3 regions of the Mesorhizobium sp. USDA 4132 genome follow, and region 1 is predicted to be linked to each of the others. Evidence: riboswitches for the same ligand, from Rfam matches in the RefSeq annotation. Region 1 holds a riboswitch; each other region holds the start of a gene.
The links. Region 1 has a riboswitch for thiamine pyrophosphate ahead of thiM (hydroxyethylthiazole kinase). Riboswitches for the same ligand answer to the same signal wherever they lie in the genome.
Positions count from the first base shown of each region.

Region 1 (4,755 bases):
TCTTCGCTCTCCAGATGACCGCCCTTCACCAGGACTGCCTTGGGCCCGATCTTCAGCAGCCGCTCAGCCTGGGCCGCCATCTCTTCGCGGGTCGTGGCGACCGTCTCGCCGAGCAGCGCCGCGGCTTCGGGCAGGTTGGGGGTGACGACGGTGGCGAGCGGCATCAGCTTGTAGGTGACGGCATCCACCGCATCGAGCGCCAGCAGCGGCGAACCGCCCTTGGCGATCATCACCGGATCGAGCACGATCGGCACGGTATCGCGATAAGGGTGCAGCACGTCGGCAACCGCCTCGGCGATCTCGGCATTGGCGATCATGCCGATCTTCACCGCATCGACGCGCACGTCGAGAAAGATGGTGCGGATCTGGTTTGCGACGAAGGCGGCGGGCACCGCATGCACGCCGGTGACCCCTTGGGTATTCTGGGCGGTCAGCGCGGTCAGCGCCGCCATGCCATAGGTGCCGCGGGCCGCAAAGGTTTTCAGATCCGCCTGGATGCCGGCGCCGCCGGAAGGGTCCGAACCGGCGATCGACAGGACGTTTTTGATGCTCATGCGCGTGCCCTTTCGATTTCCGCGGCAATTCGGCGGGCGGCGGCTTCCGGATCGGGCTGGCCGCAGATGGCGGACACGACCGCGAGGCCCTTTGCGCCGGCGGCGAGTGCCGGGCCGGCATGTTGCGCCTTGACGCCGCCGATCGCGACTGCCGGAACCGGCGCCATGGTGACGATGCGCGCAAGCCCGTCGAAACCGATCGGTTGTTTATGGTCGGGCTTCGTATTGGTCGCAAACACCGGACCGATGCCGACATAATCGACGATCGACGAATCCACTCGCCGCGCCAGGTCCTCGGTCTCGACCGAAAGGCCGAGGATCATGCCATGGCCGGCACGCTGCCGCGCTATCACTGCCGCCATGTCGCTCTGGCCGACATGCAGGCCTTCGGCGCCGATCGCGATTGCTGCCTCCACGTCGTCGTTGATGATCAGGGGCACGCCGGTTCCGGAAAGTACCGCCTTCAGCGCCCGGCCGGTTTCGATCATTTTTGCCGTGTCCGCCTGCTTGTCGCGCAGCTGGACCATGGTGGTGCCGCCGGCGACGGCAAGCCTTGCCGTCTCGACCATGCCGATCTCGCGGCAGAGATCGGGATCGAGGACGAGGTAGACGGAAAGGTCGAAGGTTTTGGTCATGCTGCGACGACCCTTGCCTGGGCATCGAGCGTCTCGCCGGTCAGCGCCGCGAGGCGGTCGAGGAAGATCGGCGAGAAGAAGCCGGGACCGGAGGCGGTGAAGGCCGCTTCCTCGCCCGCGACCGCGAACATCGCGAGTGCGGCGACCGTCGCCTCGAAGGGATCGTCCGTGCTTGCCGCAAAGGCGCCGACCAGGCAGGTGAGCGAGCAGCCGAGCGCGGTCACCCGCGGCATCAGGGCGGAGCCGCCGAGGATGCGGACCGAACGCCGGCCGTCGGTGACGAAATCCACCTCGCCGGTAACAGCCACCACGCAGGCCTGCTGCCGGGCGATGGCGATGGCCGAGCTTTCGGCTGCCGCGACGCTGTCGCCGCTGTCGACGCCATGGCCGCTCGACTGGCTGCCGGCCAGCGCGATGATTTCCGAGGCGTTGCCGCGAATGACCGTGGGCCTCAGTTCCATCAGCTCGGCGAGTGCGGCGCGGCGATAGGCGGTGGCGTAATGGGCGACGGGGTCGAGCACCCATGGCTTGCCGGCGTTTGTGGCGGAGGCGGCCGCGGCCTTCATGCCGGCCAGGAAGTCCGGCGACAGGGTGCCGATATTGACCGTCAGGGCCGCAGCGATGCGGGCGAACTCGCCGGCTTCTTCCTTGGTATGCACCATGGCGGGCGAGGCGCCGGCCGCCAGCATCACATTGGCGGCGATATTCATCGCCACGAAATTGGTGATGTTCTGGACGAGCGGGTTTTTCGCTCGCATTGCCGTCAGCAGCTGGCCGGGGGTCTCTGCAAGGGTCCCAAGGGGCATTGTCGTCTGCATGTCTGCCTCGTTCGGCGGGGCAGGCGCAGGGCGCAATGTTGAACGCCCGGACGACTCCCTCCGCCAGCATGATCTGGTTCAGGTTCTAAGGGTGCTTCTCAGCCCGGTTTTGCCGGACGCCCCTGTCTTCACCATGGCTTACAGCAAAGATAATGCGCTTCGCCAGTGATTTTTTCTGATTTTGGGCCTTGCAGCTCTAGTCGCTAGAGGTTGTAGAGACGGGGCTCGATCCAATGGGAATGAGACGATGAGCACCACCACGCAGGCACGATACAAGGTTGGCGGCATGGATTGCGCCAGCTGCGCGACGAAGATCGACACCGCGGTTCGCCGCATGCCGGGCGTCGAGGACGTGTCCGTTTCGGTTGCGTCGGGCACGATGACGGTGAAGCACGACGGGTCCGGCGATCTCGGCGCGATCGAGAAGAAGGTCGTGGGGCTTGGGTATTCGCTCAGGGCGCTGGGTCAGAAGGCCGGTGAGGATGCGCGGCGGCGCGGTGTCGAGGGCTTACCCCCCTCTGCCCTGCCGGGCATCTCCCCCTCAAGGGGGGAGATCGGCCAGCCGCACGACCACCATCACGCCCACGACGGCGGGCACGATCATTCCCACCACGACCGCGGCACGACGGAAATCGAAGGCCTGCACGGCCATGATCACGGGCCGATGGATGGGCCGTGGTGGAAATCCGCCAAGGGCCGCCTGACCATCCTGGTCGGCATTGCGTTGGCGGTGGCTTACGGGATCGGCCATCTCCTCCCGGCCTATGACACCTATATCTTCACCGCCGCAATGCTGATCGGCCTCGTGCCGATCGCCCGCCGCGCCATTATGGCAGCACTCGCTGGCACGCCGTTTTCGATCGAGATGCTGATGACGATCGCCGCCGTCGGCGCCGTTGTCATCAATGCGTCGGAAGAGGCCGCCGCCGTGGTTTTCCTCTTCCTCATCGGCGAATTGCTGGAAGGGGTCGCGGCCGGCAAGGCGCGCCAAAGCATCCAGAGTCTGACGGCGCTGGTGCCGAAAAACGCGCTGCTCGAAGAAAACGGCCAGACCCGCGAAGTACCGGCCGATCGCCTTGCCGTCGGCGCGATCATCCTCGTGCGTCCCGGCGACCGCATTTCGGCGGACGGCGTCATCATCGCCGGCGAGAGCGCGATCGACGAAGCGCCGGTGACGGGCGAAAGCACGCCGGTTGCCAAGGGCATCGACGACGCGGTTTTTGCCGGCACGATCAACGGCGATGCCGCCTTGCGGATTCGCGTCACCGCGGCTGCCGAGGACAACACCATCGCCCGCGTCGTGCGGCTGGTCGAGGAGGCGCAGGAGAGCAAGGCCCCGACCGAGCGCTTCATCGACCGGTTCTCGCGGTATTACACGCCGGGCGTCGTGGTGGTTGCGGCTCTGGTCGCCATCCTGCCGCCGCTTATGGCCGGTGCGTCCTGGAGCGAGTGGGTCTACAAGGGCCTGGCGATCCTGTTGATCGGCTGCCCCTGCGCGCTGGTCATCTCGACGCCTGCCGCAATTGCCGCATCGCTCTCGTCAGGCGCCCGCCGCGGCCTGCTGATGAAGGGTGGCGCGGTGCTGGAGACGCTCGGCAAGATCACAGCCGTCGCGCTCGACAAGACCGGCACGCTGACGGCCGGCAGGCCCCAGGTGACCGATGTAATCGCCTTCGGCCGCAATGCGGAAGACGTGCTGCGCTTTGCCGCCGCGCTCGAAACGGGCTCCAGCCATCCGCTCGCCGTCGCTATCCTTGCCAAGGCTGCCGATGATGAGGTCGAGATTCCGACCGCGACGGATGCCAGGGCGCTCGGCGGCAAGGGTGTCACGGCGACGGTCGAAGGCCAGGAGGTGTTTTTCGGTTCGCCCAAGGCAGCGGCCGAGCGGGTCTCGCTGCCGATGGCGCATTCCCGCCGGATCACCGGCCTCAACGACGAGGGCAAGACCGTCTCGGTGCTGATCGTCGGCGGGGTCCTGGCCGGTGCCATCGCCATGCGCGACGAACCGCGTCCCGACGCTAGGGCCGGTCTGAAGGCGCTGACCGATGCCGGCATCAGGACCGTGATGCTGACCGGCGACAATGCCCGCACCGCGACCGCGATCGGCAAGGATCTCGGCATCGAGGTGCGTGCCGAGCTGATGCCGGAAGACAAGAGCCGCATCGTCGGCGAGCTGAAAAGCGAGGGTTACGTGGTCGGCAAGGTTGGCGACGGCATCAACGACGCCCCGGCACTCGCTGCCGCCGATGTCGGCATCGCGATGGGCGGCGGCACCGACGTGGCACTGGAAACCGCCGATGCCGCAACGCTGCACGGCCGGGTCGGCGACATCGCCGCGATGATCGCGCTGTCGAAGCGGACGATGCGCAACATCTACCAGAACATCTCGATCGCGCTCGGCCTGAAGGCGGTCTTCCTGGTGACGACCATCCTTGGCATCACCGGATTGTGGCCAGCGATCCTCGCGGACACCGGGGCGACGGTGCTGGTGACGATCAATGCGTTGCGGCTGCTGCGGGTGAGGAGCTAGGCACCAGCCCGCGGGAGATTGCGCAAGACATTGTCGTGTTGCAAGATAGGGCAGCGTAAAAGGATAGGCTGACATGCGCACCAACAAATCCATCACCCTGACACTCGGTAAACAGCAGCAAGTTCTCGATGCCATGGTGGAATCGGGGGAGTATGACTCCGCCAGCGAGGCGGTGCGCGCTGCTCTGCGCGCACTCGAGCGGGAAAGGGAAGCCCTGG
Region 1 is NZ_JBWCCP010000002.1:17,143-21,897, reverse strand. It holds gene thiD (bifunctional hydroxymethylpyrimidine kinase/phosphomethylpyrimidine kinase) at 1-554, opposite strand, end outside; gene thiE (thiamine phosphate synthase) at 551-1,189, opposite strand; gene thiM (hydroxyethylthiazole kinase) at 1,186-2,007, opposite strand; TPP riboswitch at 2,046-2,141, opposite strand; gene ACZ9IU_RS22840 (heavy metal translocating P-type ATPase) at 2,255-4,537, shown strand; gene ACZ9IU_RS22835 (ribbon-helix-helix domain-containing protein) at 4,611-4,755, shown strand, end outside.

Region 2 (8,546 bases), on a different contig from region 1:
GCCGGTTTCGGCCTGCCGTCGACGTCAACGACGCCCCAACCGGGGCCGGGCATGACATCCTGGAAGGTGAAGGCGAGCGCACCGTTGCAGGTCGAGCCCGGCCGCCGCCATTCGGCGAAAGCCGCCTCCATCACTTCGCCGGTCACGGCACGGGAAAGAGCGAGGTACCGTTCGGGCTGCTGCGCTCTCAGTGCCACGGGATCGACACCGTAGAGCGTGCCCAGATAATGGTCGCGCACGTCTTCGAAATCCCAGTCAGCTCCGGTGTCGCGCGGGATGCCGGCCTTGCCGCCGGCGAGGGTTTCCGACGCGGAGAGGTTGGAGAAAGCCAGGCACTCGGCTGCGAAACGGACGTTTGCCCGTCGTGCATCTTCGAGCGGCCGCTTGTAGGCCCCGACACCGTAATAATGGGCGACACCCGCATTCGGATAAAAAGGCAATGCGCCGCCTGAAGGGGAATTGGCCACATAGGGGAGATCCGGCCGGCACTCGCTGGCGAAAGTGCCAAGGATCTCTTCGCAGAGTGGACCTTTCCAGATGCGTTCCGGCAGGCCGAGCATCGCGCCCTGCTGATAGACCTCGCTGCCGCCGCAAAGGACCGCAAGCGATGGCGAGGCTTGTGTCGCCGCCAGGAACTGCTCGACCTCGGTTTTCACGTGAATCATGAAATCCGGATCGCCGGCGGGATAGTCGAAATTGGCGAACATCAGGTCCTGCCAGACCAGCAGGCCGAGTTCGTCGCACAGCGCGAAGAATTCCGGGCTTTCATAGGTCGCGATGCCCGGAATGCGGATCATGTTCATGCCCGCTTCCTTCGCGAGCCTCAGCCAGGGTTCGTAGCTCGCGCGGTCGCCGGGTAGCTTTGCGATGTCGGCGGAAGTCCAGACGGCACCGCGGCAGAACATTTTCCGACCGTTGACGACAACGGCGAAGTCATTGCCATCGGTGCCGCGATCGACCGTCAGGCTCCGAAAGCCGGTGCGGACGATCGGGAACTCCTTGTCCTCGATCTTGAGTGTCACGTCATATAGTGCCGGCTCGCCATGGGTATGCGGCCACCAGGGTTTTATCTCCGGCAGGCAAAGCTCGGCCGAATATCGTCTGCCGTCGTTCGCGAAGCGCGCCTCGGTGCCGTTGCAGACAAGCCGGAAATCAAGGGTTGGTCCGTCGAAAGCAAAGCCGACATTCAAAATGCCTGTTCCGCTTCCATCGAGCGTCGCCGAAACCGCAAACTCCCTCTTCTCTCCCGCGGGGAGAAGGTGGCCTGTGGGACCGGACGAGGGGGGCGAAGCCAAGCGGCTATCGTTGGCACGCATCACCGAAACCGGCCGCCAGGGCCCCACCGCATGAATTTCGGGGCTCCAACCGGGCATGAAGCCCAGCGCGGTGGTGCGGATCAGCCGAAGCCCCTGCTGGTTCATCAGCCGCGGCCGCCAGCGGGCGCGAGGCCCGGTCCTGGCCAGATGCTGTCTCAAGGCCCGAAAGCAGATCGCCAGCGTTTCCGTGCCGGTCAACTCGACCGCAACGTCGTGGCTTTCGAACATGCTGGCCGAGGACAGGATAGGCGTCTCGTCGAGAAACACCTCGGCCACCGTCGCAAGCCCCGCAAACCGCAGGATTGCGGATCCGGGCGTCTCGCCGGCAAGCGAGCGGCGATACCAGGCATCCTTGTCGATCAGCGGCTCGGGATTGTTGCGGTCGAAGCGGCCTGCGGTTTCCAGGGCGGCGGCGACCGTGCCCGGCACCATGGCTGGCAGGTATTCCAGATCCGAAGGAAGGTCGGCCGGCAGGGTGTAGGCGCCTGGCTCCGTTAACGTCAAAGACCAGCCTTCGGCAAGAAGGCTGGTCTTTGACCCGATCGGAATAAGAAGGCTCACGCGGCCTCGCGGGTCTGGGTCAGCGTCGAGGCCAGGTCGCGCATCAGCAGGTCCCAGGCATCAGCGGCCGGATCGAGCGCGGTCGCGAGTGGCTCGAACTTCTTGCGGGTGAGGGCGCGGGCAAGCTGGAACTGGGTGGATTTTGCCACTTCCGAAATCTTCAGCGCCTGCTGCTCGGACTGAGCGAACGCGTTGGGGTTCAGCCATGCGAGATGGCTCGCCAGCAGCTCGAAATTGGCGCCGAACTGGCGGAGCGTGTTGAACGCATATTTGTGGAAGAAGCCAAAATCCCTGTCGGCAATCCGCTCGACCTGCTCTGGAAAAACTTTCGCAAAGGCACGGATCGGATTGTCCTCCGGCCGCCGGGCAAAATGATGCCTGAGCAGTTTCCATGCGGTCTCGCGAATTTCCCTCGCCTCCGGATAGGCCGCCGGAAACTTGGCGAATTCCGTATAAGGCAGGAAGGGCAGCGCGTCCGGGGCCGCGTTCAACTGGAACAGGCCATCGAAATCTTCGCCGGAAAGGGTGAAGAAGCCGCCGTTGTGGAAATAGTCGAGCCCGCGGCTTTCGAGGTCGAGCCGGTTGATGGCCACCGTCGTCTTGCCGTGCTCCTGGCGATAGGCGACGCCGCGCGTATCGGGCAGATAAAAGCTGTCGAGTTCGACCAGCGTCAGCCGGCCGCGGCGGATCTGCTCCGCGACATGCCGTTCCGGCCGGTCGAAGATCGCCAGTTCGGTCACGCGAATGCCGAACAGGGTTTCGAGATCCTCCAGCGGCACCTTGAAGAAGGTGAACTGGTCGCCTTCGAAATCCTGGGTCAGGGTGAAACCAAGCATCGCTTCCGGCGGCAGGCCCTGCGCCGAAAGCACTTCGATCCACAGATCGACGTAACAGTTCGTCTCCGGCCACATGTGCTCGGCTGAATGCAGCGCATGCGTCGTGTAGTTGCCCGGATCGAGCGCGGGAAACACCGCCGTCATGGGATCAGCCCCAGAGCGTGGCACGGACGTGTTCCGGCCACTCCTTCACGTCCAGACCGTGGGTGTGGAAAAGCGCGAGCGCAATTCGTTCCAGGCCGAAACCGACGCAGGCCGTATGCGCGACGCTGCCGTCTTCCAGGTTGAGGCCCCATTTCAGGCCGAAACTGTCCTGGTGATAGTTGAAGCTCATGCAGGCGGTCGGCTGGGCAACGGAAGCGATGGGGATCAGCAGTTCGAACTTCAGGTTCTGATCGCGCTGGTTGTTGACCAGCATCTTGCCGGCGCGGCCGAAGAAAGGATCGTTGGCGATGTCGATGGTGACGTCGAGGCCGACGGACTTCATCATCTCGACGCCCCGGTCCATCCACAGCTGGCGGAAATCGGTCACGTGTTGTTCGGTCCCCATGCAGACATATTCGCGCATGCGGAAAAGCTGCTGGCGGGCCGGATCCTTGGAGGGCTCGTGGCGGAAGCAGTAGCTCTGCAGGTCGAAAAGACCGCCGCCGGCGGGCAGGTTGCCGCGGCGCGCGACGGTTGGGTAGAGCGGATAGCAGGCCGCCGGCGTCAGCACGATGTCGGTCGCTTCTTGGCCCTTGGTCCAGTCCTCCTCGCCGACTTCCATGCATTTCAGCAGGCTCATGTGGTCGAGTTCGTTGCCGCAGAACGAGTGAACCGTGCCGGCGAGCTGCGGAAAGCTCTTCATATAGCCGCTGGTCTCAAAGAAGGCACGGTTCATGCCCGGCGGGAAGCGCATCACCTCCGCACCGTCGGCACCGCCGACCTTGTCGATCAGCCGCTCGAAGGCGGCAATAACGTCTTCGAACTGGCCGCTGCGGCCATACAGTCCGTCGACGCCGGTCTCGATCAGCAGGCCAGCGTCGAACAGGCGGTCGAGAAAGGAAACTTGCAGATCCATGGATTCACCTCATTCTTTAAACGATTACATCTGAAGTGATGGGGCGTCAGCCGAGCAGGCTGGTGTCCGGTTTTTGAACGAGCAGCATGGTCGACGTATTGCCGAGAATGCGGTCGTTGGAAATCATCAGCTGGGCGGAGTGCGCGTCGCGAAGATGCCGTCCGAGACTATAGGGCGTACCGTTCTTGTAGCCCATGATGCCGCAGATGATCATCGTCTGGTTGATGATGGTCAGGATCGTCTCGGAAGAGGCGAGCTTGATATTGTTCATGGCGATCGAAAAGGCCATGGACGACAGTTTGTCGGGATCGTGTTTCGCATCCGCGTAGGTCTTGAGGCCCGACAGGATATTGCCCTTGAGCAGCTGCAGCAGGTTCGACGCTTCGGCGAGCCTCAGCGCGCCGGGCGGCTGGGTGCCGCCCGCCTTGCGGGCCGCGGCGCGCACGAAAGCCTGGGCGCGCAGGACCGCGTCGGCGGCAATGCCGTACCAGACAGCACTCCAGAGGAGATGCGAGGTAGCGAGCATCGACTGCGCCGCGATTTCGGCGAACGGTTTCGGGAAAATCTGGACCGAAGGTGCTTCGCCATTGAAGAGGAAGCCGTCGGAGCAGGTGCCGCGCATGCCGAGCGTATCCCAGTCGACGGTCTTCTGTAGGGTATATTGGCCCTGTTTGAAGACGGTCATGACCTGGTCGGTCGGGGCGGCCTTCTCGTTCGAGCGCGAGGTGATCATGATGACATCGGCGTGGGCGCCATAGGAAATCACCGTCGCGTCCTTGGTCAGCCGGCAGGTGTCGCCGTCGACCTCGATGGCGCAGATCGAGTTGCGCATATTGCCGCCGATGCCGGCCTCGGTCGTCGCGGAGGCGACGAGAAGCTGGCGGTCGGCGAGCTCGCGCATGAAATCCATGTGCCAGGCGCTGTCGGCCCCGTGCACCACGAGGCTCGAAACCTTGATCTGGTGCATGGCGAAAACCATGGCGCTCGAGGCACAGGACTGTCCCAGGATGGCGCAGACCTCGGCAATCTCGGTGATGGAAGCACCCTCGCCGCCGAATGCGACCGGGATCTGGATGCCGATGAGGCGCTCGGCCTTCATTGCATCGACCGCTTCGCGGGGGAAGCGGCCGTCATGGTCGACGCGTTCGGCGAATTCAGCCGCCACGGCCGCCACGCGGTGAGCGCGGGCGCTGAGGCTCATGTCGGCGGCAAAGACGGGAAGGTTCATCTCAGGCGGCCTCGGAGGCTTTCAAGATGTGGGAAACCGTCTGCTCGATCGCCGCGATGCTGGCGAAGGACTTGCGGTTCAAAAGGCTATCCGGGAATTCGATGTCGAAGGCCTCTTCCAGGCCCAGCATCAGCTGCACCGATGCGAAGGAGGAAAGCCCGGCTGCATAAAGATCGGCAGCGTCTTCCAGCTCCGTCACGGCGACCGGAAGGCCGCCCACCCGTGTCAGCAATCCGCGAATGGTCTCGTTCATCTCGACATCTCCCGATCGTTCGAATTCTGCGCTCATCGCTAGGGACGTTATCGCGCAAGATAGCATAAGATTCCGGTAATAAACGTCATCAATTTGGAGCTGCGGGATTCGTTAAAACTCGACCTATCGACGCAGGCAGGGACCGGCTTGACATGCGCGATCGGCAGGTTTCTGATGGCCGCATTCACCAGGGGGGTCCCGTCAAGGGGCTGAGATACTGCTGGTCGGGCCGGTTTGGCCGCCCGAGGCGCAGTGACCCGTTGAACCTGATCCAGTTCATACTGGCGTAGGGACGGTGCGAGCGCTGCGGCAGCGAGGGCGGGAAACCGTCCTTCGGATTCCAACGTGTTCTTCCATCATTCCAACTCTGGAACTGGGTCTCCAAACGTCAAACCTTGGAGCCTCGAACCATGAATATTGCGACCACCAAGCTCACCCCGGTCGTCACCACCGGCCCGCTTCCCGCCTCCACGAAAGTCCTGAAAGCGGGAACGATCCATCCGGACATCCGCGTGCCGATGCGGCAGATCGCATTGCATCCGACCTCCGGCGAACCTCCGGTGACCGTCTACGATTCCTCCGGCCCCTATACCGTCGAAGGTGCCGCGATCAGCATCGATGCCGGCCTGCCGCGCCTGCGCGAAGACTGGATTTCGGCCCGTGGCGATGTCGAGGCCTATGAGGGCCGGATCGTCAGGCCGGAGGACAATGGCTTCGTCTCCGGCGACCGGCTGACGCCGGAATTCCCGGTCCGCAACCAGCCTTTCAAGGCCAAGGCTGGCAGGGCCGTCACCCAGCTTGCCTATGCGCGGGCCGGCATCATCACGCCGGAGATGGAATTCGTCGCCATCCGCGAAAACCTCGGCCGGCAGGCGGCCAGGGAACCGCTCGTCCGCGACGGCGAAAGTTTCGGCGCCCATGTGCCGGATTTCGTGACGCCGGAATTCGTTCGCCGCGAAGTCGCGGAAGGCCGGGCGATCATTCCCGCCAACATCAACCACCCCGAATCCGAACCGATGATCATCGGTCGGAATTTCCTGGTGAAGATCAATGCCAATATCGGCAATTCGGCCGTCACCTCGTCCATGGCGGAGGAGGTCGAGAAGATGGTCTGGGCGATCCGCTGGGGCGCCGATACGGTCATGGATCTGTCGACCGGCCGCAACATCCACAATATCCGCGACTGGATCATCCGCAATTCACCTGTTCCGATCGGCACGGTGCCGCTCTACCAGGCGCTCGAAAAGGTGAACGGCATTGCCGAGGACCTGACCTGGGAGGTCTATCGCGATACGCTGATCGAACAGGCGGAACAGGGCGTCGACTATTTCACCATCCACGCGGGCGTGCGGCTCGCCTATATTCCGCTCACCGTCAATCGCGTCACCGGCATCGTTTCCCGTGGCGGCTCGATCATGGCCAAATGGTGCCTGCATCACCACAAGGAGAGTTTCCTCTACGAGCACTTTGAGGAAATCTGCGACATCGCCCGCGCCTACGACGTCTCGTTCTCGCTCGGCGACGGTCTTCGCCCGGGTTCGATCGCCGATGCCAACGACGCGGCGCAGTTTGCGGAACTGGAAACGCTCGGCGAGCTGACGAAGATCGCCTGGGCGAAGGATTGCCAGGTGATGATCGAAGGCCCCGGCCATGTGCCGATGCACAAGATCAAGGCGAACATGGACAAGCAGCTCGCGGTCTGCGGCGAGGCGCCATTCTATACGCTCGGGCCGCTGACCACCGATATTGCGCCGGGTTACGACCACATCACGTCCGGCATCGGGGCTGCGATGATCGGCTGGTTCGGCACCGCCATGCTCTGCTACGTGACGCCCAAGGAACATCTCGGCCTGCCGGACCGCAACGACGTCAAGGTGGGCGTCATCACCTACAAGATCGCCGCGCATGCCGCCGATCTTGCCAAAGGCCATCCGGCCGCCCAGGTGCGTGACGACGCGCTGTCGCGCGCCCGCTTCGAGTTCCGCTGGGAGGACCAGTTCAACCTCTCGCTCGATCCGGAAACGGCCCGTTCGATGCATGACGAGACGTTGCCCAAGGAGGCGCACAAGGTGGCGCATTTCTGCTCCATGTGCGGCCCGAAATTCTGTTCGATGCGGATTTCCCACGATATCCGCGCCGAAGCGCAGAAAGAGGGTCTGGAAGCCATGGCTGCGAAATATCGAGATGGCGGTGACCTTTATATGCCGGTCGAGAAGGGATGATCAACTTCACGACCCCTGCCGGTCGCAGCCGGCAGGGGTCGCTCGAACGTCAGAGCGCCATGCCCCCCGACACCTCGATGCGCTGGGCATTGACCCAGCGGTTGTCCTCGGACAGCAGCGAGGCGACCATCGGGCCAATATCATCCGGCTCGCCGGCACGGCCAAGTGCGGTCATCTCGGCGACGCGCCTGTTGATCTCCGGGTTGTCGCGCACCATGCCGCCGCTGAAATCGGTCATGATCGCGCCGGGCGCCACCGTATTGACGGCAATGCCGCGGGCGCCAAGCTCCTTGGCCAGATACCGGGTCAGCACTTCGACCGCCCCCTTCATCGCCGCATAGGCGCCGCTGCCCGGAACGGTGATGCGGGTAAGCCCGGTGGAGAAGTTGACGATCCGGCCACCGTCGCGGATCAGCGGCAATAGCTTCTGGGTTAGAAAGAAGACGCCCTTGAAGTGAACATTGAAGAGCTCGTCCAGCTCCGCTTCGGTGGTCTTTTCGAAATCGCCATGATGCGACGTGCCGGCATTGTTGACGAGGAAATCGAATTTTTCAGCGCCGATCCCGGCCAGGGCTTCCTGCACCCGGCCGACGAACGCGTCGAACGACGCGACATCGCCGACATCGAGCTGCAGGGCGATCGCCCTGCGTCCCAGTTCGCCCGCCGCTGCGGTCGTGGCTGCTGCTTCTGCCTGATTGGAGTTGTAGGTGAAGATCACGTCGATACCGCGCTTTGCAAGGCTGAGCACAGTGTTGCGGCCGAGACCGCGGCTGCCGCCGGTCACGATGGCGAGCTTGGCTGCCGATTTCTGAGATGTTTGATGCGTCATGATGGAGGTTCCTTGTCTGGATTGGATGACCGGAAACTACTCCCCTCGGCCACGCGCCTGAATGCCGGAACTTTCCCACTTCTTGCCTGATCCTGCTCGCAGGCCTATGTTTGGCCTTGAAACCTCGGAGGTGTGGCATGCCGGCAGCCCTGCTCGATGCGGTAAAGCGGTTCACGGATGGACAGGCGGGAACCAGCCCTTTCGCGACGGCGATCGAAGGCCTGACCATCCTTCGCTCGGA
Region 2 is NZ_JBWCCP010000001.1:4,412,480-4,421,025, reverse strand. It holds gene ACZ9IU_RS21925 (beta-mannosidase) at 1-1,877, opposite strand, end outside; gene ACZ9IU_RS21920 (DUF1839 family protein) at 1,874-2,857, opposite strand; gene ACZ9IU_RS21915 (amino acid--[acyl-carrier-protein] ligase) at 2,862-3,773, opposite strand; gene ACZ9IU_RS21910 (acyl-CoA dehydrogenase family protein) at 3,820-5,001, opposite strand; gene ACZ9IU_RS21905 (acyl carrier protein) at 5,003-5,254, opposite strand; TPP riboswitch at 5,434-5,565, shown strand; gene thiC (phosphomethylpyrimidine synthase ThiC) at 5,665-7,476, shown strand; gene ACZ9IU_RS21895 (SDR family NAD(P)-dependent oxidoreductase) at 7,526-8,305, opposite strand; gene ACZ9IU_RS21890 (AraC family transcriptional regulator) at 8,443-8,546, shown strand, end outside.
Region 2: another riboswitch for thiamine pyrophosphate. It lies ahead of thiC (phosphomethylpyrimidine synthase ThiC); the one in region 1 lies ahead of thiM (hydroxyethylthiazole kinase).

Region 3 (8,546 bases), on a different contig from region 1:
AATCCGGGCTGATGGAACGGCGGCGCTATTCCGAACGACCGCCGCGGGACGAATACCACCTCACGCAGCGCGGCCGCGACTTCAAGCCCGTGGTGCAGGCGCTGCTTGTCTTCGGAAACCAGCATTTCGCGCCGGAGGGCGAAAGCGTGGTGATCGTCAACAGGGAGACCGGCGAGCAGGCCGAACCGGTGATGATCGACCGCCGCAGCGGCCGGCCGCTGAGCGATCCGGTCTTCACCAGCGTGGCCGGCCCGGCGGCGAGCGAACGTATCCGCCGCCGTTATCCATCCGTGAACCAGTTATTGCCACATAGAGAGGCTGATCGATGAGTGCCGTGACCACCGAAGCCGTCGAGGCGGCGCCTACCTTCGACGACGCCACCGCGGCGCCGATCAATCCGCGGACCCGGCAGCTGCTGCAGGATCCGATCCTGCCGATGCTGATCCGGCTCGCATGGCCGAATATCCTGATCATGCTCGCCCAGGCCTCGACCGGTCTCATCGAAACCTGGTGGGTTTCGCATATGGGCACCGCGGCGCTGGCGGGCATGGCCCTCGTCTTTCCGGCCGTGATGCTGATGCAGATGATGTCTGCCGGCGGTTTCGGCGGGGCGATCTCGTCTGCCATCGCCCGTGCGCTCGGCAGCGGCCGGCGCGGGGATGCCGACCTGCTTGCCTGGCATGCCGTCGTCGTCAATGTCGCGCTCGGACTGCTGTTTTCGGCGATCATGCTCGCCTATGGCCGGCCGATCTACCGGGCGCTCGGCGGCGAGGGGCCGGAACTCGAGGCGGCCCTCATCTATTCCAACGTGGTATTCGGCGGCATGATCTTCGTCTGGCTGATGAACGGCCTGGCGAGCGTGGTGCGCGGCACGGGCAATATGCTGTTCCCGGCGCTGGTTACCTGTGTCGGTGCCGCACTCCTCGTGCCCGTATCGCCGCTTCTCATTTTCGGCTTCGGTCCGTTCCAGGGGCTCGGCATCGCCGGCGGCGGTCTGGCCCTGGTGCTCTACAGTTTCGGCAGCACCGCGGTGCTTGCCTGGTACATCCTCTCCGGCCGCAATCTCGTGCGCTTCGGCGTCGGTTCGCTCCGCTGGACGATGTTCCGGGATATCGTCCGCCTCGGCGCTGCCGCGGCGATCAATTCCGTTCTCACCAATGTGACCATCGGCATTGCCACGGCTCTGGTCGCGACCAAGGCGGGTGTTTCGGCTGTGGCTGGTTTCGGTACCGGCGCGAGGCTCGAATATCTGCTGATCCCGGTAATCTTCGGCATCGGTGCGCCGATGGTGGCGCTGGTCGGCACCAACATGGGCGCCGGCCAGAAAGACCGGGCGATGCGCATCGCGTTCACCGGTGCTGCGATCGCTTTCGTCATCACCGAGGTGATCGGCCTGATCGCCGCGATCTTCCCGGTCGCGTGGATTTCGCTGTTCAGCGAGGAGCATGGAGCGATCGATGCGGGCGTTGCCTATTTGCAGATCGTCGGGCCGGTTTATGGTTTCTTCGGCGGCGGGTTGGCGCTCTATTTTGCCTCTCAAGGCGCGGGCCAGCTACTCTGGCCGCTTGCCTGCGGTTTTCTGAGACTCGCCATTGCAGGTCTCGGGGGCTGGCTGGCGCTGGAATTTACCGGATCGCTCAACGGTTTGTTCTTCGCGCTGGCAGTTGGTCTGGTCGCCTATGGCGGGATCCTGTTCCTCGCCATCCGCTCCGGTGTCTGGTTCCGCGGAAAGGCTGCCTGATCAGCCGGAAAGAAATTCGGCGAGTGCGGGAATATCGCGCCGGGCGAGGAATTCCTCGACCGGCGCCTGCAGCAGGATTTGGCCGTGGTCGATGAAGATCGCATGGTCGGCCAACCGGCCAACTTCATCCGGATCGTGGGTTACGACCAGCACCGTATTGCCCGTCTCGCGATGCAGGTCGATGAGCAGGCTGGCCATCGAAAGCCTGAGCCCGGGATCGAGGGCCGCGAACGGCTCATCCATCAGCAGAACCGGCTTTTTACGCACCAGAGCCCGGGCGAACGCGGCACGCTGCCTTTCGCCGCCGGAAAGCGTCCCCGGCATCCGTTTCTCAAAACCGCTCAGGCCCACGCGTTCCAGCGCCTGCGATATCGCGGCCCGGTCACTGCCGGAAAGCTTCAGCGACGGGCTGATGCCGAGGCCGATATTGGTGGCGAGGTTCAGATGGGCGAAGAGGTTATTATCCTGAAAGACCAGCGATAAGGGACGCTCGGAGGGATGTTTCTCCGTCACGTCCTCGCCGGCGATCAGGATACGGCCGCGATCGGGCGTCTCGAAGCCGGCAACGAGGTTGAGGAAGGTCGATTTGCCGGAGCCGGACGGGCCGGTAATCGCCGTCACGGCGCCGGCCGGCAAAGCGCAGTCGAAGCGGAATTCCTTGGTGCCGAGCTTCAGTTCAACCTTATCCAGCGCGATGCCGTCAGTCATGGCTCGTTTCCTTGCGGCCAGCCGTGCCGATCATCGTCAGCGTCAGGCAGATGATGCCGAGGATGAGCGCCAGTCCGTCCGCGTCATTGGTTCGATAGCTGGATAGCCGGCTATAGACAAGCCAGGGGAGGGTGGTGAGCTCGCTGGAGCCGAACAGCGCCACCGCGCCGAGATCGCCCAGCGACAGCGCCATGGCGAAGGACAGCGCCGTCAGCAGCGGCCTTGCCAGAACCGGCAGGTCGATCCTCCATGCCCGTGAAAAGCCGGAAAGGCCGAGGCTTGCCGACAGCCTGCCTGTCCGCTTGCGATGGGTTTCGACGGCCGGGGCCAAAACGCGCATCACGAAGGGAAGCGCCATCAGCATGTTGATGATCGCCACCAGCGCCGGGGCGAAGCGCGCCACATCGCCGAACGGGCGCAGCATCAGGAACCAGCCGGTACCGAGCACGACCGGCGGAACGAGCAGCACCAGCGAGGACATCCCACCCAAGGACAGGGAAAACGCCCTGGCCGTTCCGGCGGGCCTCTTCATGTCGGCTATTGCCCCGCGTCCGGCAATGATAGCCAGGGAGGTCAGGACGGCAAGCAGGCCTGCGGAAAGCGCGATCGTGAAACTGGTCCAGGCGGCGCGCAGGAAGGCGGGGCTAGTGGCGAGGCTCCAGAGATTGGCCTGGGCGCCGGCACCGACGATCGAGGCAAGCGGCAGGAGCAGGAATATCGTTGCAAGCAGGATAGACAGCACATCCCAAAGCCGTGCGGGCAAGGTCCGGCCATCGAACCGGCGTGTCGCCCGGCCGGCCGTGATGCCAGCGTCGTCAGGGGCTGGAAACAGCGAAATCCCAATCAGGACCAGCGCCGTCATGCCGATCTGCAGCAGCGACAGCGCTATGGCGCGGGGCGGATCGAAATCGAAACGCAGCGACTGGTAGATCGCCACTTCGAGCGTGGTCGCGGCCGGCCCGCCGCCGAGCACCAGGACGAGCGTGAAGCTCGTGGCGCAGAGCATGAAGATCAGGCCGGCAATGCCGGGGATGACGCGCCACGCCGCCGGCCACTCGATGAAACGGAAAACGGAGAAGGGTTTCATCCCGAGGCTGGAGGAGAGCAGCCAGTATTCCGCCGGCAGGCGCTCCAGCGCGGCAAGCAGCAGTCTCGCGGCGAGCGGCAGGTTGAAGAACACATGTGCGAGCAATATGCCGGAAAGCCCGTAAATGCTGACCGGATGTTCTAAGCCGAGTTTCAATAGCAGGCTGTTCATCACCCCTTGCCGGCCCCAGATGCCGATCAGGCCGAGCGCGCCGATCAGCACCGGCAGGCCCATCGGCAATGCCATGAGCCGGATGACCCATACACGGCCCGGAAAGCGCGGCCGGCGTGCAAGCGCGAGTGCGACGGGAAGGGCGAAGACGACCGACAGCAGTGTCGAAAGAACCGCCTGCAGAAGGGTGAAACGCAGGATCCGCCAGGTATAGGCGGTGAACAGCCGGCTTTGGGTGTTGCCGGTGTCCCAGGAGAGAAGGGCGGCAACCGCGATGCCGACGAAGAGGGCGATGCCGGCGATGCTCAGCAGCCCCCAACCTATCCCGCGTCTTCGCTCGGCCCTCGTCAGCATGGGATCAGTTCAGGCTCATGGCGGTCAGCCATTCGTCGATCCAGGCCTGCCGGTTCTTGGCCACCTCGTCCGACCCCATCAGGAAAGTTTTCGTCGGCTGCACCAGTTTGTTGAATGCGTCCGGGAGCGGCTGCGAGGTCTTGGCGGCTGGCATCATCCAGTTGGTGGTCGGGATGATGTCCTGGAAGGCCGGCGAAACCATGAATTTCAGGAACTGTTTCGCCAGATCCTTTTCCTTCGCCCCCTTCAACATACCGGCGACTTCGATCTGGATGTAATGGCCTTCGGAGAAGGAGGCAGCCTGGTAGCGGTCCGTCTTCTCCTCGATCACGTGATAGGCTGGCGAAGTCGTGTAGGAAAACACCATCGGCACTTCGCCCTTGGTGAACAGGCCATAGGCCTCCGACCAGCCTGGCGTAACGGTCAACACGCGTTTCCTGAGCTTGGCCCAGGCCTCCGGCGCCTGGTCGCCATAGACCGATTTCACCCAGAGGAGCAGGCCGAGGCCGGGTGTCGACGTGCGCGGGTCCTCGATGGCGATCTTCTGCGCCGGATCGCCGTCTACCAACTCCTTGAGGCTTCTCGGCGGGTTCTTCATCGCCTGGGTATCGTAGACAACGGCGAAATGGCCGTAGTCGTAGGGGATGAAGGTGTCGTCGCTGTAATTGCCGGGGACCTTGGCCGCGGCGGCGTCGAGCCCGTGCGGCTCGAACAGACCGGTCGCCTTCGCCTCGGAGATCAGGTTGGTATCGAGGCCGAGCACGATATCGGCGTCGGTGCCTTTGCCTTCCAGTTTCAGGCGGGTCAGAAGCGCCACACCGTCGGCGACGCCGACGAAATTGAGCTTGCAGGCGCAGGTCTTCTCGAAGGTTTCCTTGACCTTGGGCCCTGGACCCCAATCAGAGATGAAGCTCTCATAGGTGTAGACGGTCAGCGTCTTTTGCTGCGCTTCGGCCGGCGCGGAAAGGGAAAGGGCGGCAGCGGCCGCGAATATCGAAAGAATGGTGCTGCGCATCAGCGTCTCCTCGTTTGGTGACAAAGGGGAATAGGCGCTGATGAAGAGCCGTCTAATCCCTCCGCCGGTGTTAACCGGATCAGGTTCCGCGGGTTGGCCAGAGGCCTCTCAGCCGCACCAAAACGTGCGGCACCCCGTTAGAGCAGGATCAGATTTAGCGGCGAGGCGAATGGCTGGCAAGAGGCGGTCTGCGGCCGGCTCAAGGCGCATTCGGCGGGAGCAACATGGCTCGGTGATTCATTGCTCAGTGGTTTTGCGGAAACACTTTCAGTTCACGCGGGACGATGGCCATGCCGCCGAGCCGATTGGCAACGGCGTAGTCGATCGTCTTCTCAACTACGTCAGGCATAACCGGTTTGGTGAGGACGCCGAGCGAGCCTTTGACACCGTCCTCCACATCCTCCGGATTACCGGTCATGAAGACGACGGTGATGCCATATTGCTCGGCAAGCTCCCGGCCGATCTCCGGGCCAGTCCGGCCGTCCGAAAGATTGACATCGACCAGGGCGATATCGGCATAGGCGGCGAGCGCCAGGGCGTGTTTGCGGGCATTGGCAAAACCAGCGACTTTCAGGCCCATGGCTTCGATCGTCTCGGCAACATCGAGCGCGATCAGAAACTCGTCTTCGACAATCATAACTCTTTGATTCATCGCCTCAGTGGCCAGCCGACGACGCGTAACATTTGTCAGCATTGGATGTCCCCATTCGGTTGATCGGTTCCGGGCAGGCCGATCCGTCCCCGGGACATTTCGACCAATGTTCACACCCAGAACGCCCCGCGACATCATATGTTCCGCTCCGCGACAAATATTTTTTCAGCTAACTATTTGTTAAGCTTAACAAATCGCAAATTAGCCTTCAATTTCCTCACGCAGCATTTCGAGTTCCAGCCATTCTTCTTCCATTTTGCTGATGCTTTGGCGCAGCTTTTCCATCTCCGCGGCCAGTTTGTTGAAGGCCGCGGGATCCTTGGTGAAGAGGTTGGGGTCGGCCATCTTCTTCTCGCGGGCGACGATCTCGGCTTCGGCTTTCGCCATTTCCTTAGGCAGGTTCTCGAGCGCGAATTTCTGCTTGAAGGAAAGTTTGCCTTTGCCCTTGGACGTGCCGGAAACCGAAGCCGCGGTATCGGTTTTTGCCCTGTCAGCTTTTTCCGTGCGGCGCCTTTCCTCCAACGCACCCTTCCGCTGCGCCAGCATATCCGTGTAGCCGCCGGCATATTCGATCCAGCGGCCGTCCGGTGCGTCCGGATTGGCGGGGGCGATGGTTGAGGTCACGGTGCGGTCGAGGAAGTCGCGGTCGTGGCTGACGAGGATGACGGTGCCGGAATAGCCGGCGACGATTTCCTGCAGCAGGTCCAGCGTCTCGATGTCGAGGTCGTTGGTCGGTTCGTCCAGTATCAGTAGGTTGGAAGGCCGCGCCATGATGCGGGCGAGCATCAGCCGGGCGCGCTCGCCGCCCGACAGGTTCTTGATCGGCGTCCTGATCTGCTCCGGCTGGAACAGGAAGTCCTTCATGTAACCTGCGACATGCCGCTGCTCGCCGTTGACAAGCAGCGTCTCGCCGCGTCCGTCCGTCAGATAGTGGGACAGCGTGTCCTCGGGGTTCAGATCCTCGCGCTTCTGGTCGAGCGTGGCGATTTCGAGGTTGGTGCCGAGTTTGACGGTGCCGGTGTCAGGCGCCAGCTGGCCGGTCAGCATCTTCAGCAGCGTGGTCTTGCCGGCGCCGTTCGGGCCGACGAGACCGATGCAGTCGCCGCGATGCACGCGGATCGAGAACGGCGCGACGATGATCCGCTCGTCGTAGCTCTTGGTGATGTTTTCGGCCTCGATGACCAGCTTGCCGGATTCGCGGCCCTCGCTGACGCTCGCCTGCACCGTGCCCTGCGGCCCCTTGTGGCCACGGTAATTGCCGCGCATCGTCTGCAATTCGCCGAGGCGGCGCATGTTGCGCTTGCGGCGGGCGGTGACGCCGTAGCGCAGCCAGTGCTCCTCGCGCTCGATTGCCTTGCCGAGCTTGTGCTGCTCCAGCTCTTCCGCCTCCAACACCTCGTCGCGCCAGGCTTCGAATTCGCCGAAACCGCGGTTGAGGCGTCGTGATGTACCGCGATCGAGCCAGACGGTGGCATTCGAGACTTTTTCGAGGAAGCGCCTATCGTGCGAGATCACCACGAGCGCGCTTCTCGTCTTGCGCAACTCGTCTTCCAGCCATTCGATGGTCGGCAGGTCGAGATGGTTGGTCGGCTCGTCGAGCATCAGGATGTCCGGCTCGGGCGCCATGACCCGGGCAAGTGCTGCGCGTCGGGATTCTCCGCCGGAGAGCGTGTTCGGGTGTTCCTGGCCGGTGAGGCCCAGATGTTCGAGCAGGTAGGTGACGCGATAGGGATCGTCGCCCGGGCCGAGGCCCGCTTCGGCATAGGCCTGCACCGTCGAATAATCGGCGAAATCCGGCGCCTGTTCGAGATAACGGATGGTCGAGGAGGGATGGCGGAACACCTCGCCCGACTGGGGCTCGACCATGCCTGCGGCGATCTTCATCAGCGTCGATTTGCCGGAACCGTTGCGGCCGACAAGGCAGATGCGGTCGCCCGGCTCTACCTGCATGCCGGCGCCGGCGAGAAGCGGCGCGCCGCCGAAGCTCAGGAAAATATCGTCAAGTTTCAGAATTGGGGGCGCCAACAGTCAGGCTCCTGTAAAGTCGTGGGGGCGGGCAAGGATCATCGCCCTGCCTTTCCTCAAATGGAATTCCACCCGGCCTTCTGCAACGTTCGAGACGGTGCGCGAGGAGCCGAAGGGGAGTGAGAAGTTGTCGAGCGGATAACGTGCGCCGATGATATCGAGCCCTTCAAGGTCGGAAAAACCGATGACCGAAAACAGCGAACCCTTCGGCAGATCCAGTGTCCTTGTGCCCGGCAGCAGCGGCACGGCCTCCTCGTCACCCGACGTCAGCAGGATGTCGAGGTCGCGTTCGGCCAGGCTCATGGCGTGAAAGAGATGCTGAAGCGCGTGGTCGCTGCGCTCGCCGCCGAGCGCGCCGGCCAAGATCAGCCTTGTCGCGCCGCGTTCGATGGCTTCGGCCGTCGCGATCTCGCCGTCCGTCTCGTTCTTGGCCGGCGGAAAGGCCTGCCGCGCGACCTGCGGGAACTGCGCGATCAGCGCGGCATCCGAGGAATCGAAATCGCCGACCCAGAGTTCAGGCTTCACGCCGAGTGCTGACGCATGGCGCATGCCGCTATCGGCCGCAATGAAGCGGCTGCCGGCGATCGTCTCCCGCAGGCGATCGGTGACGCGCAAGTTGCCGCCGAGCAGAATGGTGAAGGTCGAATGGGTCATGCGCATTGCCCATAGCGCAAAGCCGGTGGAAAGGGAAAGCTGTTGCACCGCCTCGGGCGAGCTTTTAGTTTGCGGCGCGTTCACCGATCAGGATCACGAGATGCAGTTTCAGGGTACAGCGGACTATATTGCCGACAAG
Region 3 is NZ_JBWCCP010000001.1:4,221,941-4,230,486, reverse strand. It holds gene ACZ9IU_RS21150 (winged helix-turn-helix transcriptional regulator) at 1-329, shown strand, start outside; gene ACZ9IU_RS21145 (MATE family efflux transporter) at 326-1,741, shown strand; gene ACZ9IU_RS21140 (thiamine ABC transporter ATP-binding protein) at 1,742-2,449, opposite strand; gene thiP (thiamine/thiamine pyrophosphate ABC transporter permease ThiP) at 2,442-4,061, opposite strand; gene thiB (thiamine ABC transporter substrate binding subunit) at 4,066-5,076, opposite strand; TPP riboswitch at 5,116-5,223, opposite strand; gene ACZ9IU_RS21125 (response regulator) at 5,321-5,770, opposite strand; gene ACZ9IU_RS21120 (ABC-F family ATP-binding cassette domain-containing protein) at 5,930-7,753, opposite strand; gene ACZ9IU_RS21115 (thiamine diphosphokinase) at 7,757-8,413, opposite strand; gene ACZ9IU_RS21110 (AAA family ATPase) at 8,508-8,546, shown strand, end outside.
Region 3: another riboswitch for thiamine pyrophosphate. It lies ahead of thiB (thiamine ABC transporter substrate binding subunit); the one in region 1 lies ahead of thiM (hydroxyethylthiazole kinase).